DNA from 2 places in the Arthrobacter sp. YD2 genome. Region 2 is predicted to be linked to the other one. Evidence: riboswitches for the same ligand, from Rfam matches in the RefSeq annotation. Region 2 holds a riboswitch; the other holds the start of a gene.
The links. A riboswitch is a leader RNA that binds a small molecule or an ion and turns the genes downstream of it on or off. The one in region 2 is predicted to bind S-adenosylmethionine.

Region 1 (7,658 bases), on a different contig from region 2:
GGCTCTCGGCGTCCCGCGGACCCCTCAGCTTCCTGGCACGCGAGTTGCTGGAGGCCATGCCGCCTGTGATTGCGGAACTGAACTAGGCAGCGGGCGCGTTTTGGCGGCCGCCGTACGCGCTGAACCAAGAACGGGCTGCACGGGGCGGCACGGCCTCTTATCCTGAGGTGATGACAGCTAACGAATACCGGACCGGCCCGTCGGGGCGGGCAGCGGCACAAATCCCGTGGCTTTCCTACCGGTTCACCCGCAGCGACGGCGTCGCGGCGGGCTTTTACGTCCTGTTCCTGCTGTTGCTGAGTTTTGTGCCCATCAACATTCCCGGGCTCTCGGTGCTGATTCCGGACCCGGTGGTGGCGGCCTACGTCATCAATCTGGGCTTCTATGCGGTCGCTGGAATTCTGGCCCTTATTGCCGCCCGGCGGTATGTTGCCCGCGAGACCCGGGTCCTTGCCACCCGGCCGGTGCTGACCGCTGCCCTGATCCCGATTGGCGTAATCCTCACAATCATCGCTTCCATGGTGGGCGTGATCATCGCCGGCCAGGCCGAAACCGCCGTGAACCAGGAGGCTGTGCAGGGGCTGGTCACCGAAATGTCTCCCTGGCTGGTGGTGCCGCTGGTCGTCATCCTGGCGCCCTTCGTGGAGGAGTACATTTTCCGGCACCTGCTCATCGGCAAACTCAGCCGCTACTGGAACATCTGGGCGTGCAGCATCCTGTCCGTCCTGCTCTTCGCCTCCATCCACATTGTGGGTAAGGAATCCCTGTCACTGCCGGTCCTGATGCCTTATCTGGCCACCGGTGCCGTCCTGGTCGGGCTGTACGTATGGGCAGGAAACAACTTCATGCTGTCCTACGGCGTGCATGCTGCGAAGAACCTGCTCAGCGTGGTGCTGATCTACGCCATTCCGCCGGAACTGCTGCAGCAGTAATCTCGCCGCGGGAATGCGGCCCCGGCAGGAAGCCATGCCCTAGCATCGGTGGCAGGACCGGACCCGTCCCGGGGCCGGCACACAGAATCGGGGGATCGGCGTGTCAGTAGGCTCAGGAATCGGCGCAGTGTTCGTAATTTTGTATTTCCTGTTGGTGGTCGCAGTGGCCGTCCTTGTGGTCTGGGCCCTGGTACTCGTGATCATTTTCCTCCGGCTGCGGATTGCCCAGCTGCGCGGAGAGTTGCGCGGAGACACCGGAACGGTTAACTGACGCGGCCGGGGGCCTGCGGCCTGCGCCGCCTGTCCCCGGCAACCCCGTCAGCTGATGCAGAACTCGTTGCCTTCGGGATCCGCCATGACGTACCAGGAGTGCGGCCCCTGGCTTGCTTCGGTCAGGAAGGACGCACCCCGTTCCTCCAAGGCGGCCCGGGCCGCGTCCTTATCCTGGCCCTGGAGCCGGACATCCAGGTGAATGCGGTCCTTGACGGTTTTGGGCTCGGGAACCGGCTGAAACAGGATGCGCAACCGGTCCTTCCGGCCCACCTCGTCGGCAGGACAGATGGCGGCGCCGTCCCGCCAGACCCGGACACCGTTGTGCTCGATAACGTCCTCCGGGTTCGCCAAGCCCTGGTCCAGCATGGACGAAATGAAGTCCTGGTCCACGGGCTCGAGCGTCCAGCCCAGGGTTTCGGCCCACCAATCCGCCTGTTGGTGGGCATCGGTGCAGTCAACGCAGATCTGTATATTCGTCATGGCATTGAGGCTAGAACCCGAACAGCACGGCCGTCATTGGTATGCGGACAGATGCAGTCCGCATATTCACCGGCCGGGAATCAGGCCTGGCCGTCAATCCGCTCGGTTTCGGGAGCCCGGACCGGAGAGCCGATGCAGGGCAGCACCCGCTCCGGCCGGGCCAAGTAGAAAAAAGAGCTCCGGGCATCCGAGCCGAAACCGCCGGGCACCATCAGTGTGGAGTATCGCTGGCACCACTGTGGTGTGTCGACGGCGGCGTCCAGGGCGGCGGCCACGGCGCCCACGTTGTGGAACCACATCAGCTGCTGCGTTCCGTCGATTACGAGGTGGATGAGGTCCAGCTCCGGGTCGGCTGCGACCTCGACGTCGGACCACTGATCCCACGCCTCGAGCCGGCGGCGGTGGATCCAATGGACGTTGTGGCCGGGCGCGAAACCGGAGCAGCTGCTGCTGATGGAGGAGTTGTTGAAATCGGGGTTGAAGCCGGAGTTGCTGACACTGGACATGCTCACAGTGGGTTCCTTTTCAGGTTGTCCTTGCCTGCACCGGTTGGAGCAGGCCGCTTCGTCATCCGAACCACCCGCCGAACAGTGGGGTTGGTGTGGGGCCAGTCGGAGCTTTTATGCCCGGCGAACCGGGCGGAGGCCACATCTCGTGAAGCTAGAAACTACTGTAACCGAGGGCACCGACATTTCGACAGAGACGCAATATCAGGGTCTGGTGTGGTCGTGCGGCGTCGGGCGGCGGTGCGCCGGGCGGACCGGGACGGCGGCAACGAAAACTCCCGCTCGCAGAGCTCGCGAGAGTTAATAAAGCCGCCTTACCCGGCCCGTCCGGCACACGGCATCTCGTCTGGGCGATGGCACCCTGACTTGCCTGTCAGGCACTAGCCTCAATCACCAATTCAGCTGGCAGTCTTGAGCCTACGGGTCGTGGAAGTACCCCGTCGCGGGGTCAATGGACGAGAGGAAATCGCGAATAGCGGCCACGTGCTGTTGATGCGTGGGCGGTTCACGCCTGCCGAGGGCGTTGAATCCATAACCATTGTTGGGTCCCGAGACCCAGTCATAGAGAATCGTTCCATCCTCGTCACGCCTGCGCACTGCAAACGTCTCGCCGTCGACGGTGATTGTCCCAAGGCCCGTATAGGTACTCGTGTCCGGCGGTGCAGGGGCAAACACCCACCCCTCATCTGCGGGGTGGCGATCGCTCTCCATACGTTTGATCCTACTGAGCAGGGAGCGATTCCTCACACCGCCCCGTTACCGCCAGCCGGCGTCCGGAGCCACGAGCTTGACGATGCTTTCGAGCAGGTGCGCGTTGTAGTCCACGCCGAGCTGATTGGGCACGGTGATGAGCACGGTGTCTGCGGCCTGCACGGCAGCGTCAGCGGCCAGTTCGGCAGCGATCACGTCGGGTTCGCCGATGTAGCTCTTGCCGAACCGGGCGAGGCCCCCGTCGAGGTGGCCCACCTGGTCACGTCCCTCGGCCTGCGCGCGAAGACCGAAGTAATGCCGGTCCTCCCCGGTCACCAGAGGGATGACGCTGCGGCTCACGGAGACCCGCGGCGTGCCCTGGTGGCCGGCGTCGGCCCAGGCCTTGCGGTAGACCTCGATCTGCTCGGCCTGCAGCTGGTCGAACGGAACTCCGGTGTCTTCGGTCAGCAGGGTGGAACTCATCAGGTTCATGCCCTGCTCACCGGTCCACTTGGCCGTGGCCCGGGTGCCCGAACCCCACCAGATGCGCTCAGGCAGACCGGGAGAAAGAGGATCGATGGCCATGGGGGCGGTTGTCCCGGTCATTGCCGGATCGGACTGGGCCACCCCGGCACCGGCAATGGCGGCACGGAACACCTCGGTGTGCTGGCGAGCCATGTCCGCGTCGGTGGAGTCCGGCCCCGGCACGTAACCGAAGGACTCATAACCCCGCAGGGCAGGCTCGGGGGATCCCCGGCTGATGCCCAACTGCAGCCGTCCGCCGCTGATCAGGTCCGCCACTGCGGCATCTTCCGCCATCGAAAGCGGATTCATGTAGCGCATGTCGATCACGCCGGTGCCGAGTTCGATTTTGCTGGTCCGGGCCGCCATGGCGGCAAGCGTGGGGAACGGGGCGGAGAACTGCGGCGCGAAGTGATGTACCCGCATGTACGCGCCGTCGACGCCGATTTCCTCCGCGGCTACCGCCAGCTCGATCTGCTGCAATACTGCGTCCCGGGCACTGGGCGTCCGGGACCCCAGTGCGTTCCGGTAGTGTCCGAAGGACAGGAACCCTATTCGTTTCATATCAGCCACAGCGCCGGAGCACTCTGCGGTATTCCCGGCCGTCCAGACCCGCGGCCGGGCGCCGCGAAACCACCGTAAGGAAACAGGCACAGTGCACATCACCATGGTCCCGGGTTACAACGGCTCACCACCCGACCAGTGGCAGAGCCGCTGGGAAGCGGAGCTGCCCAACGTCACCCGTTTCGCGCCGTCGTCGTGGGATGAACCCGAGCTGGAGGACTGGATGGCGGCGCTGGACCGGGCCGCCGGAGAGCGGCACGGAGACACCGTGCTCGTGGCGCACAGCCTGGGCTGCCTGGCTGCCGCAGAATGGCTGCTGCGAAATCCCGGTGGCGCCCGCGGCGTCTTCCTCGTCAGCCCGCCTGATCCCGCCGCCGCATCCTTCCCGGCACCGGCCGGAACCTTCCGTAATCCGCGGCTGCAGGAGCTGCCCGTTCCGGCTCTGCTCGTGGCCAGCGAAAGTGACCCGTACTGTGCGTTGCCGGCAGCAGAGGCGATGGCCGGAGCATGGAGGGTTCCCGTGATCTGCGCGGGGGAACTGGCCCACATCAATGAGAAAAGCGGCGTCGGCTACTGGGAACAGGGCAGGGATTTACTTACCGCCTTCCTCGCAGGGCTGGGGGAACGGGCTCCGCTCGGATAAGAATGGGCTCATGCAACTTCCGGTGATGCCTCCCATTGCGCCCATGCTGGCCAAAGCGGTCAGTTCCCTCCCTGAGGGGGACTATCTTTACGAGCCCAAGTGGGACGGGTTCCGTTCCATCATTTTCCGGGACGGGGACGACGTCGAAATCGGGTCCCGGAACGAAAAGCCCATTACGCGCTACTTCCCCGAACTCGTGGAAGCCCTTAAAGCCAACCTCCCGGAGCGTTGCGTGGTGGACGGCGAAATTGTCATGGTGGCATCGGACGGCAAACGGCTGGACTTCGAACTGCTGCAGCAACGCATCCATCCCGCCGCCAGCCGCGTGAAACTGCTCGCGGAAGAAACGCCGGTCCGGTTCGTGGCGTTCGATCTGCTGGCCCTGGGGGATACCGACTACACGGACAAGCCGTTCGCCGAACGGCGCGAGGCACTCGTGCAGGCGCTCAAGGCAGCAAAGGCTCCGGTGTCCGTGACAGCGGCTACGGACGATCCGGCGCTGGCCCGGGACTGGTTCGAGCGCTTCGAAGGTGCGGGGCTGGACGGGGTGGTGGCCAAACCGCTGGACGGACCCTACGCGCCGAACAAGCGCACCATGGCCAAGCTCAAGCACGAACGCACAGCCGACTGCGTGCTCGCCGGCTACCGGGTACACAAATCCGGCCCGGACCTGATCGGTTCGCTGCTGCTGGGGATATACAACGACGACGGCGTGCTCACCAACGTGGGCGTGGCAGGGGCCTTTTCCATGGACCGGCGTCGGGAGCTCTTCGAGGAACTGCAGCCCCTGGTCGCTGAGGAGGACGGCCATCCCTGGGCCGCACAGGAGCAGGAGGGCGGCACCCGCACGCCGCGGAACTCCGAAGGCAGCCGGTGGAGCGGGAAGAAGGATCTCTCCTTTGTTCCGCTGCGTCCGGAGCGGGTGGTGGAGGTGAAGTATGACCACATGGAGGGTGAACGGTTCCGCCACGTGGCCCGGTTTGTGCGCTGGCGGCCCGACCGCACACCGGAATCCTGTACGTATGACCAGCTGGAGGAGCCGGTGAAGTTTGATCTGGCAGAGGTGCTCGGGGCCTGACGGGGAGAGGGATTGGCGGATTTCCGCCGGGGTCTATACTTTCCGGATTGGAAAGTCTAGAGTTGCCGATATGGAAAGTCGAGATGTCACCCCGGAGACCGCAAGACACCACCTCGAGGCGCTGGACGCCGACGGGGCGGCAGTCAGCGGGTCCACCGGAGCTCCGTTCTGGTACGTGTTGCTCCAGTCCTGCTGCATATCGGGCTTTGTGCTCTCCTTCGGCCTGGGGCCCTGGGAATCCGCAGGGTTCGCCCTTTCCGCAGTTGCCCTGGTTTTGCTGGGGATGCTGCGTCCGCTGATCACCGGAACCCGGGCTGATCCGTGGGCTTACCCTGCGTCCGTGCGCGTTGCCCTGACATTCATTGGCTGTGCTGCGCTCGCAGTAGGGATCGGCATGGTTGTCTCCAAGTCAGGAGGCTCCATGGCCCTCCTCTTCGCGGCAGCCCTGCTGACCTTCGCAGCCACGCTGGTGCTCGGACTCCGGATGGAGCGGGCCCTGGTCCGGTCCATCCACGGGCAGCCCTGATGCCGGCGGCACGTTTTGACGAGGTAGTGCACGGCCCCGTCCGGCTGCGGGTCTGCGGACTGCTCTCACGGCTGGGGAGCACCGAATTTGCGCTGCTCCGGGACACCCTCGAAGTCAGCGATCCCACGCTGAGTAAACACCTGAAGCAACTCGAACAGGCCGGGTACGTCAAGCTGAGCAAGGGGCCCGGGCTGGCCGGACGGACCCACACCTGGGCGGAGCTGACCGTCAAAGGCAGGGCGGCCTTTGACTCTCATGTGGCCTTCCTGCGCGAGGTTATTTCCGGTCCGGAGGGCGACGGCGCCTGACCGGTTTCCTGCCTCCGGCCTTCTACGGGCAGGGTGGCAGGCCGTCCGCAGGTTCAGTGCCGGCCGCGGCATCCCGGGGCGGAGAACTCGCTGCCGGCGTCCGCGAGGATCGCTGCCAGATAGCCCTCCCGGTAACCCGTTTCGTTAGGGTGGAGGTCGAACTGGCCGCCTTCGAGCCGGATCCAGGAATCCGCTGCTCCCACGCCGTGCCCGGCAAACTCGTCCACCACGTCCACAAAGATGCCGCTTTCCGGAACCTGCCCGGCAATCACTGCGTTCAGGTCATCGGTGCCGGCATTAAACAGCGCCTGTGCCTCTGCGCTTAGCGGTCCCGCCGTGCCCGCTTCGAAGAGGTAGGGGTATCCCGTGACCACCAGGGTCGCCCGTGGTGCCAGCTCCGCGATCCGTGCGAACTGGGCCGCCAGCTGGGGCGCAAGGACCGTCGATGCATAGGTATTCGCCTGTTCCAGGGCGGGTGCACACGTGGCCGGCAGCTGCTGGCCGATGCACGCGGCCACCACCGTGCCGAAACGGATGTCGTTTCCGCCGATGGTTACCGTCACGACGTCGGTCCGGGCGTTGAGCGTGCCCCGGGCTGCGGCGTCGCTGATCTGCTCCGGGAGATCCACCGGCGCATCCGCCGGGGTAGTCAGGGCAGTGGCGCCGGCGCAGGTGGCGTCGGTCTCCAGATCCACCCGGTTCAAGGCGTCCAGCAGGGCGGGGTAACCCTGTGCGGTTCGCCCGCAGGCGTCCAGCAGCGGACCGCCGCCGAACCCGGAGGCATAGGAATCCCCGAAGGCTACATAATCGATGTCTCGGCCCCGGCCGTTGCCCCCGCCGTGCCCGTTGCCCCCGCCATGCCCGCTGCCCCCGCCGTGCCCGCCCCGGTGTTCGGGGGAATGGCCGTTCCCCGCGCCGCGGTTGGCCGGACTGTCTGCGGCGGCAGGCGCCACACCGCCGATCAGCAGGGCGGATACAGCCAGGGCCAGGACGGCAAGGCTTCCGCGACGTGATGTTCGGCGGGAGGGGTGTTGGACGGGGCTCATCTTTGCGCTCCTTCGGGACAGGGGACGGTCACACCAAGGGGAGCAGTCTGTCGCACCGCCGGCCCGGCAGCAATCCAAAACCCCACATCC
Region 2 (7,658 bases):
ACACTGGAATGGGCGCCGCTCACGCCGTCGAGCCAGGCTGACACATCGGTCACGGAGTCCACCACGGATTCCACGCTGTAGTCGGCGTCGCTCATCAGCGGGAACCAGGTGTAGCCCGGTCCCATGGCCTGCGGAGCCCGCACCGATGCGATGGTGAAGTCCTCCGGCAGATAGTCCGCGAGCCCCATAAGGTCCTCCTCGTTGGCCAGATACCCGTGGAACAGCACAAGGAGCGGCGTGCCGGCGCGTTCGGCTTCGGGCTTGGACCAGAGGACTACGGGATTCGGTTCAGTCATTTCCTTATTCTGGCACTTTTGGTCCCCGCGGCCGGAATGCGCAACCTACGGTCGCGTAGCCCGGACCCCGTTTGCGAGTATTGACCGGTGAGTACAAATTCGACACCGCATACCCCGGACATCCAGGCTGAATCTGCCACACCGGAGGTCCCGCCTCATCCTTGGAGCCGGTTCGTGGCACTCGGAGATTCCTTCACAGAGGGCATTGGGGATCCGAATCCTGACAGCCCCGGCGGGAACCGCGGCTGGGCGGACCGTGTAGCCGAGGAACTCGCGGCAGGACACCCGGACTTCGCTTACGCCAATCTCGCCATTCGCGGCCGGCTGCTGAACCAGATCATTGACGAACAGCTGGAACCTGCGCTGTCCCTGAAACCGGACCTCATCACCATCTGCGCCGGCGGCAACGACGTGATCAGGCCCGGAGGGGATCCGGACAAGCTCGCCGAACGCATGGACGGCGCCATCGCCAGGCTGCGCGGCACCGGGGCCACCGTGGTGCTGTTCACCGGCCCGGATTTGGGCAGCACGCCGGTTATCGGCAGCGTGCGTGGAAGGGTCGCCATCTACAACGAGAACCTGCGGACCGTGGCTGCACGGCATGATGCGGTAATCGCTGACATGTGGGCACTCCGAGAGCTGAGCGACGCGCAGATGTGGGCGCCGGACCGGCTGCACTTCTCACCGCTGGGACACCACACCATCGCCGCGATGGTCCTGGATACACTCAATGTCCCGCATACGCTCGAACCGCTGGAGAACAAGCCGCTACCGCCCAAGAACTGGCGGACGGCCCGCTCCGAAGACCTGGTCTGGGCCCGGGAATTCCTGTTCCCGTGGGTGGTCCGCCGGGTACGGCATAAGTCTTCCGGTGACGGCATCTCCGCCAAGCGGCCGGACGCGGCGCCCATGTTCGGTGCCGCCATGCCCCTGGGCTCCGACACGGAAGACTAGTCCTGCGGTGCCGGGTCCTGACGACGCGTACTGCGGGCGGACCCGGGCCGCCGTCCCAGCCGGAACCCGCCCCAGAAGGCGGCGGCAACCAGGCCTGTGCCGATCAGCAGATAGCCCAGCTGCATTCTGCTGGTGAGCACCAGCAGGCTTCCGGGTCCCATGCCTGTTGCCCGTGTTCCTTCCTGCAGCGGAGCGTAGGAGAACCAGCCGAAGGACTCCGTTGTCCCGGTCGCGGCCAGCACTGCTCCGGTCAGCACCAGCACACCGGCCACCAGCGGAAGCGCGGATGCCCTGAGGATCCGCGCTGCCCGGCCCGGCCGGCGGTTGGAGGCATCCGCTGTTTCACTCATGGCGCCAAGGCTAACCTGCCCGCGCCTGATTCACGTTTACTTCTCCGCCTGCTCAATCAGGTTGGCCAGGTGAAACGCCCAGCCTTCGCGGTGCGCCTCGGAAAGCTCCGGGCCGGATTTCAGCCCGGAGAACCCGCTTTCGGTGACGGCGACGTCCGTCGCGCCCCCGCTGCCGCCGCCGTCGTCGTCGGCCGGGATCAGTTCAAAACTCACCACGGTGTGTGCCTCCCAGTCCGGGGCCGTCCACCGGAAGGAGAGCAGTTTCTCCGGGGCTACGGCCAGGACCGTTCCGCGTGAAATGTGTTCCACTCCGTCCTCCATCCAGCGCTCCTGCAGCGGGGCGCCGGGGTGGGGCGCGAAGTCCATGTCCGGCCACCAGGCGGCGCGGTTGTCCACGAGCGTGTGCCAGAGCACCTGCGGTGAGCACCGGGCACGTCCGGAAAGGTGGATGCGGTCTGTCATGGGAAGAGTTTTCGCCCGGACAGGACCCGTTGGCAAGGGAGGAATTCCGGTACCGAGCGTCCGCGGCAGGGATTGCCTCCGGCGGTGCCGGGCGTTCCACCGTTCCGCTAGGCGAAGAAGGCTGCCTGCAGCGGGCCGGCGATCTCCCGCACGTTGGTGAGGAAACCGTCGTGCCCTATCGGGGCGCGGATCAAATGCACCTGTGTGCCGCGCGGCAGTGCCGCAGCGAGGTCGGCCGATTGCTGCGGAAAGTAGAGGCGGTCTGATTCCACGGCAGCCACAAAGAATTCCGCCGTCGTCCGCGCCAGGGCCTGGCGCAGCGAGCCGCGCCCGCGGGCGACGTCGTGCCCCATCAACGCTTCGGTCAGGACCAGGTAGGTGTTGGCGTCGAAACGGCCGGCCAGCTTGCCGGCCTGGTGGTCGAGGTAGCTTTCGACGGCGTATCGGCCCCGTTCAGCGGGCAAAACGGCGCCGAAGGGGTTCTCGTCCTCCTGCGGGCTGCGCCCGAACCGGTATTCGAGCTCCGGTTCGGACCGGTAGGTAATGTGGGCGATCCGCCGGGCCAGGCCGAGGCCTGCCAGGGGCGGGTTCCCGTTGTAGTAATCGCCGCCGCTGAAGTCCGGGTCCAGCCGGATGGCGGCAATCTGCGCCTGCGCAAAGGCGATCTGTTCGGCGGTGCTGGCCGGGGTTGCCGCGATCACGGCACAGCGCTGCACCCGGTCCGGCTCCGTGGCCGCCCATTCCAGCGCCCGCGCCCCGCCCAGGGAGCCGCCCAGCACGGCATGCCAGCGGGCAATGCCAAGGCGGTCCGCCAGCCGTGCCTCGGCCCGCACGGCGTCTCGGATGGTAACCAGCGGGAACCGTGAGCCCCACGGCAGGCCCTGCGGGTCCAGCGAGGACGGGCCGGTGGAGCCGTAGCAGCCGCCGATCATATTCGCCGCGACCACGTAGAACCGATTGGTGTCCACGGGCCGGCCCGGCCCCACCAGCTCATCCCACCAGCCGGGCTCATCCGTGTGCCCGCGGGCCACATGGGTGCTTCCGGTGAGGGCGTGGGCCACAAACACGGCGTTGCTCGCGTCCGCGTTCAGCTGGCCCCACGTCTCATACCCGAGGACGACGTCGGGCAGGTATCCGCCGGTTTCCAGTTCAAGTCCGCCGATCGAGGCGAACCGCAGCACCCCGTCCACGGCGGTGGCGGGGTACTGCGGTGCAGAATGCCGAATAGTCACGGTGCCCCGTTACGCGCCCTTGGCGGCCCGGAAGCCGGCCTCGAGATCCGCGAGGATGTCGTCAATGTGCTCGATGCCCACGGAGAGCCGCACGAGCCCGGGGCTGACTCCGGCGGCGAGCTGCGCCTCGGCTCCCAGCTGGCTGTGCGTGGTGGAGGCCGGATGGATGACCAGCGAGCGCACGTCACCCACGTTGGCCACATGGGAGTGCAGTTCCAAACCATCCACGAACCGCTTGCCTGCTTCCACTCCCCCGGCAATCTCGAAGGACACAATGGCCCCCGTTCCGCGCGGGCCGTACTTGCGTCCGCGTTCGAACCACGGGCTCGACTCCAGGCCCGCGTACGCAACGGACAGGACGTCGTCGTGCGCCTCCAGCCAGTTGGCAACCTCGACGGCGTTGGCCACGTGCCGCTCCACCCGCAGGCTGAGGGTTTCCAGGCCCTGGGCAATAAGGAACGCGTTGAACGGTGAGACCGCCGAGCCGAGATCGCGCAGCAGCTGCACACGTGCCTTGAGGATGAAGGCCAGGTTGGCGCCAAGCGGGCTCCCGACCCCCAGGTCCCGGGCGTAGACCAGCCCGTTGTAGCTCTCATCCGGTGTGTTGAAGCCGGGGAACTTCTCCGGGTCCGCCGCGAAGTCGAAGTTCCCCGAATCCACGATGACGCCGGCAATGGAGGTGCCGTGCCCGCCGAGGTACTTGGTGGCCGAGTGCACCACAATGTCCGCACCCCATTCAATGGGGCGGATGAGGTACGGCGTGGCGAGCGTGTTGTCCACGATCAGCGGCACCCCGGCCTGGTGTGCCACGGCGCTGATGCCTTCAAGGTCCAGTACGTCCTGGCGCGGGTTGGACACCACCTCGCCGAAGAACGCCTTGGTGTTGGGCTGCACCGCGGTGCGCCACTGCTCCAGGTCATCCGGGTCCTGCACAAAGGTGGTCTCGATGCCGAACTTCTTCAGCGTGTGCTTTAACAGGTTGTACGTGCCGCCGTACAGGCTGGGGCTGGCCACAATGTGGTCACCGGCCTGGGCCACGTTCAGCAGGGCGAAGGTTTCCGCGGCCTGTCCCGAGGCCAGCAGCAGTGCGCCGACCCCGCCTTCCAGGGACGCGATCCGGTTCTCCACCGCTTCCTGGGTGGGGTTTCCGATCCGGGTGTAGATGGGTTCAAGATCGGCCAGGGCAAACCGGTTTGCGGCTGCCTCGGCGCTGGGAAAGACGAAGGACGATGTCTGGTAGATGGGCAGGGCGCGGGCGCCGGTGACGGCGTCGGGCTCCTGTCCTACGTGGATCTGACGGGTTTCAAAAGACCAATCTGCACTCATGATGCTCCCTCATTCCAGGGGCCGCACACTACCTTCGCGGGAACATCCGGGTACGCCGGATGTCCGGTGGGGTTTGTGGGACCCGCGCTTGCCGGACGCCCTTTTGGCGTGCGGCCAGGTCTTCACCCGGGGCACCCCACCGCGGTTGGAGGGTTGCCGGCCAGCAAGCCGGGGCTATCTGCTGGCACTCATGACCTGCACCCATAAAAACTGATCCGCTGAGGATGCGCAACCTTCGTGACTTTTCGTGAAAAAATAACCGGCCCCGTGTATAGATTTCGTGTCCTGAGGCAACTGGATTTCTTCTTAGGCTTCCCTTAGTCGAGACGGGCATCACAACGTGCCACAATGAGCCGCATGCGCTTGGACCATGTTTCTTATGCCTGTGAATCCGACGGTCTTTTGGCCACCACCGAGAGGATTGCTGCTGCTCTCGGAGCCGACTTCGTAAAGGGTGGCGTCCACCCCCGATTCGGTACCCGCAATATGATCCTGCCCCTGGCCAACAACCAATATGTGGAAGTTGTCGAGGTGCTCAACCACCCTGCCTCGGACAAGGCGCCCTTCGGGCAGGCCGTCCGCCAGCGCTCCGAATGCGGAGGCGGCTGGATGGGGTGGTGCGTTGCAGTCGATGACCTCTCGCCCTTCGAAGAACGCCTGGGCCGCCCGTCAGTGCCGGGCAACCGCAAATTCCCTGATGGCCAGGAACTCACCTGGCGCCAGATCGGCATCAACGGCCTGATCGCGGATCCCCAGGTGCCCTACCTGCTGCGCTGGGATGACGGCACCGAGGCACTGCACCCCTCCAATGCCCTGCCCGGGATGCCCGGTTCGGTGAAACTGAATTCGCTGACCATCGCCGGTTCGGCTGCCCGGGTCACTGACTGGCTGGGCCACCCGGTGGAGGCACCGCTGGAGGGCGTCGATGTCACCTGGATCGCTCCGGCCGGCACGCCCGGCATCATGTCGGTCACCTTCGACACCGCCAACGGCCGGGTGGAGATCTAGCTCCGGGGTTTTTCGGCCGGTTTGGGGTTTTCCGTCCGGTCTGAGAATTCCCTCCGCTGCAAAGTGGCAGGAATTTCCCAAACCGGTAGATTCTCTCTCCGAGCCGCAGGTTTTCCACATTTGAGCCTGGTTCGCTCGCATCTACGCCACCGCCCTTCCACCCTGAAGGCGTGAATCCCGAGCTCATCTTCGCGGCTGACGCCGATTCCTTCGGCTCAGGCCGCCGTTCCCTTGCCCTGCAGTGCCGGGCGGGGCAACTGGTGCGGCTTCGTGCCGGGATCTATATCGACGTCGAGGTATGGCGACAGCTCCGTGCCTGGGAAAAAGAGCGGGTACGTATCCAGGCAGCATCACAACAGGTGCCCGGGCAACGCGTCCTCGTCCAGCAGTCCGCCGCCGTCATTTGGGGGCTACCGGTGATCGATTCACCACCTGAGGTACTACTGCTGGCTTCCCCGTCCTCCCACGGCCGGCGCCGGGGCGGTCTCCACTGGACGGAACGTAAGCTGCTGGAGCCGCTCGATGTTGTGGAGGGAATGTCGCTGACCTCCCGTGCACAGACCGCTCTGGACATGGCCGCGTATCTGGCTTTCGAGCACTCAGTTCCGGCTATGGACAGTGTCCTGCGCCCGGACCTGGTGCACGGCCGCCCAGCCACGAACAAAGACGAGCTGGAAAAACTGGCTCGGAACCTGCCCGACATGGCCAAACAGACGAGGGCCCGGCGCGTAATCGACTTTGCCGACCCCCGGTCCGAGTCCCCAGGGGAATCGTATTCACGTGCAGTTCTGCACCGCCATGGTTTTCCGGTTCCGGAGCTTCAGTATGAATTTCTTACTTCAATGGGTCACTTCCGAACAGATTTTTATTGGAAGGACCAGCGGGTGGTCGGAGAATTCGACGGTGCAGTGAAGTACGGTGCCAACGGATCCGTACTCCCTCCGTCGTGGGACACGCTGATGCGGGAAAAACGTCGCGAAGACGCCATCCGTGCAACCGGGGTCGCTTTTGTCCGCTGGTCCTGGCGCGATATCCGCATGCCGGCGCAGCACCCGGAGAGCCTGGTCCACCGGCTGATCCAAGCTGGCCTGTCTCCAACCCGCCGCCAGCGCTGAACTCTCTGCCGGTTGGGAATTCCCTGCCGTTTTGGGAATTCCCTCCGCCGCAAACTGGCAGGGATTTCCCAAACCGGTCGATTGTCACGGACCGCAGCAGAAAACCCGCCGGTCACTGCCCCGCAGCACGGATCAGCCGGGCATTAACCTCCCGCAGCGTCCCGGCGTCGATCTTCAGCACCGCCCGGTCATAGGTGACCAGCCCGTTGACCTCGTCCTCGACGTCGGTGAGCTGGGTATAGACCGTGGCCGCGAGGCCGCGCGCCACCGCCGGTTCGATCTGCCGGGTATGCAGCCGGCGGTAAGCGCGCTGCAGCGCCTGCCTGGTCCGGAAGCTCCGATAGCCGAACTCCTTGGTATTGAACGTGTGTCCGGGGATGCGCAGGCTGTAGCCGCCGTATTCGGAGAGGACAACGGCGCGGCTGCCGCGCAGCCAGGCTTTCCGCAGCCGGAACGGCAGGAAATAGACGTGCAGGCTTTTCATGTCGCCGCCGCCCTGGTCATGCCAGCCACTGGCATGGTCGATGCTGCGGGTGGGATCCAGCCGGCGGAGCTGCGCGGTGACCGCGTTGGCGTCGAACTGGCCCCAGGCTTCGTTGAAGGGCACCCAGACGGCCAGGCTGACAGTGTTGCGGAGCAGCTCCACCGTGCCGTGCATCTCCGCCAGGAACTCGGCCCGGCCGGCTTCCTCATCACGGCCGAAGGCAAGATACGCGTTATCCCGCCGGTGCGTCCCTGCCACGGCAGGAGCGGTGACCACCGAATGCCGGTACGTGGTCCCGCCGTTGACCAGATCCTGCCAGACCAGCATTCCCAGCCGGTCGCAGTGGTAGTACCAGCGCAACGGTTCAATCTTGATGTGTTTGCGCAGCATGGTGAAGCCCAGGTCGCGTGCCCGTTCAATATCGGAAGCCA

Region 1: another riboswitch for S-adenosylmethionine. It lies ahead of QWJ37_RS03740 (hypothetical protein); the one in region 2 lies ahead of QWJ37_RS11820 (bifunctional o-acetylhomoserine/o-acetylserine sulfhydrylase).

Annotation. Positions count from the first base shown of each region.
Region 1 covers NZ_JAUHHB010000001.1:757,861-765,518, forward strand. Annotated here, with positions in the region: gene QWJ37_RS03720 (NAD(P)H-hydrate dehydratase) at 1-86, shown strand, start outside; gene QWJ37_RS03725 (CPBP family intramembrane glutamic endopeptidase) at 171-932, shown strand; gene QWJ37_RS03730 (hypothetical protein) at 1,033-1,203, shown strand; gene QWJ37_RS03735 (VOC family protein) at 1,251-1,685, opposite strand; gene QWJ37_RS03740 (hypothetical protein) at 1,766-2,197, opposite strand; SAM riboswitch class IV at 2,213-2,345, opposite strand; gene QWJ37_RS03745 (hypothetical protein) at 2,609-2,902, opposite strand; gene QWJ37_RS03750 (LLM class flavin-dependent oxidoreductase) at 2,948-3,967, opposite strand; gene QWJ37_RS03755 (alpha/beta hydrolase) at 4,059-4,610, shown strand; gene QWJ37_RS03760 (ATP-dependent DNA ligase) at 4,621-5,688, shown strand; gene QWJ37_RS03765 (hypothetical protein) at 5,759-6,214, shown strand; gene QWJ37_RS03770 (transcriptional regulator) at 6,214-6,522, shown strand; gene QWJ37_RS03775 (SGNH/GDSL hydrolase family protein) at 6,576-7,568, opposite strand.
Region 2 covers NZ_JAUHHB010000003.1:157,606-165,263, forward strand. Annotated here, with positions in the region: gene QWJ37_RS11795 (alpha/beta fold hydrolase) at 1-296, opposite strand, end outside; gene QWJ37_RS11800 (SGNH/GDSL hydrolase family protein) at 417-1,250, shown strand; gene QWJ37_RS11805 (hypothetical protein) at 1,247-1,600, opposite strand; gene QWJ37_RS11810 (SRPBCC domain-containing protein) at 1,637-2,062, opposite strand; gene QWJ37_RS11815 (homoserine O-acetyltransferase) at 2,170-3,288, opposite strand; gene QWJ37_RS11820 (bifunctional o-acetylhomoserine/o-acetylserine sulfhydrylase) at 3,304-4,620, opposite strand; SAM riboswitch class IV at 4,700-4,816, opposite strand; gene QWJ37_RS11825 (VOC family protein) at 4,978-5,628, shown strand; gene QWJ37_RS11830 (hypothetical protein) at 5,799-6,743, shown strand; gene QWJ37_RS11835 (sugar-binding domain-containing protein) at 6,856-7,658, opposite strand, start outside.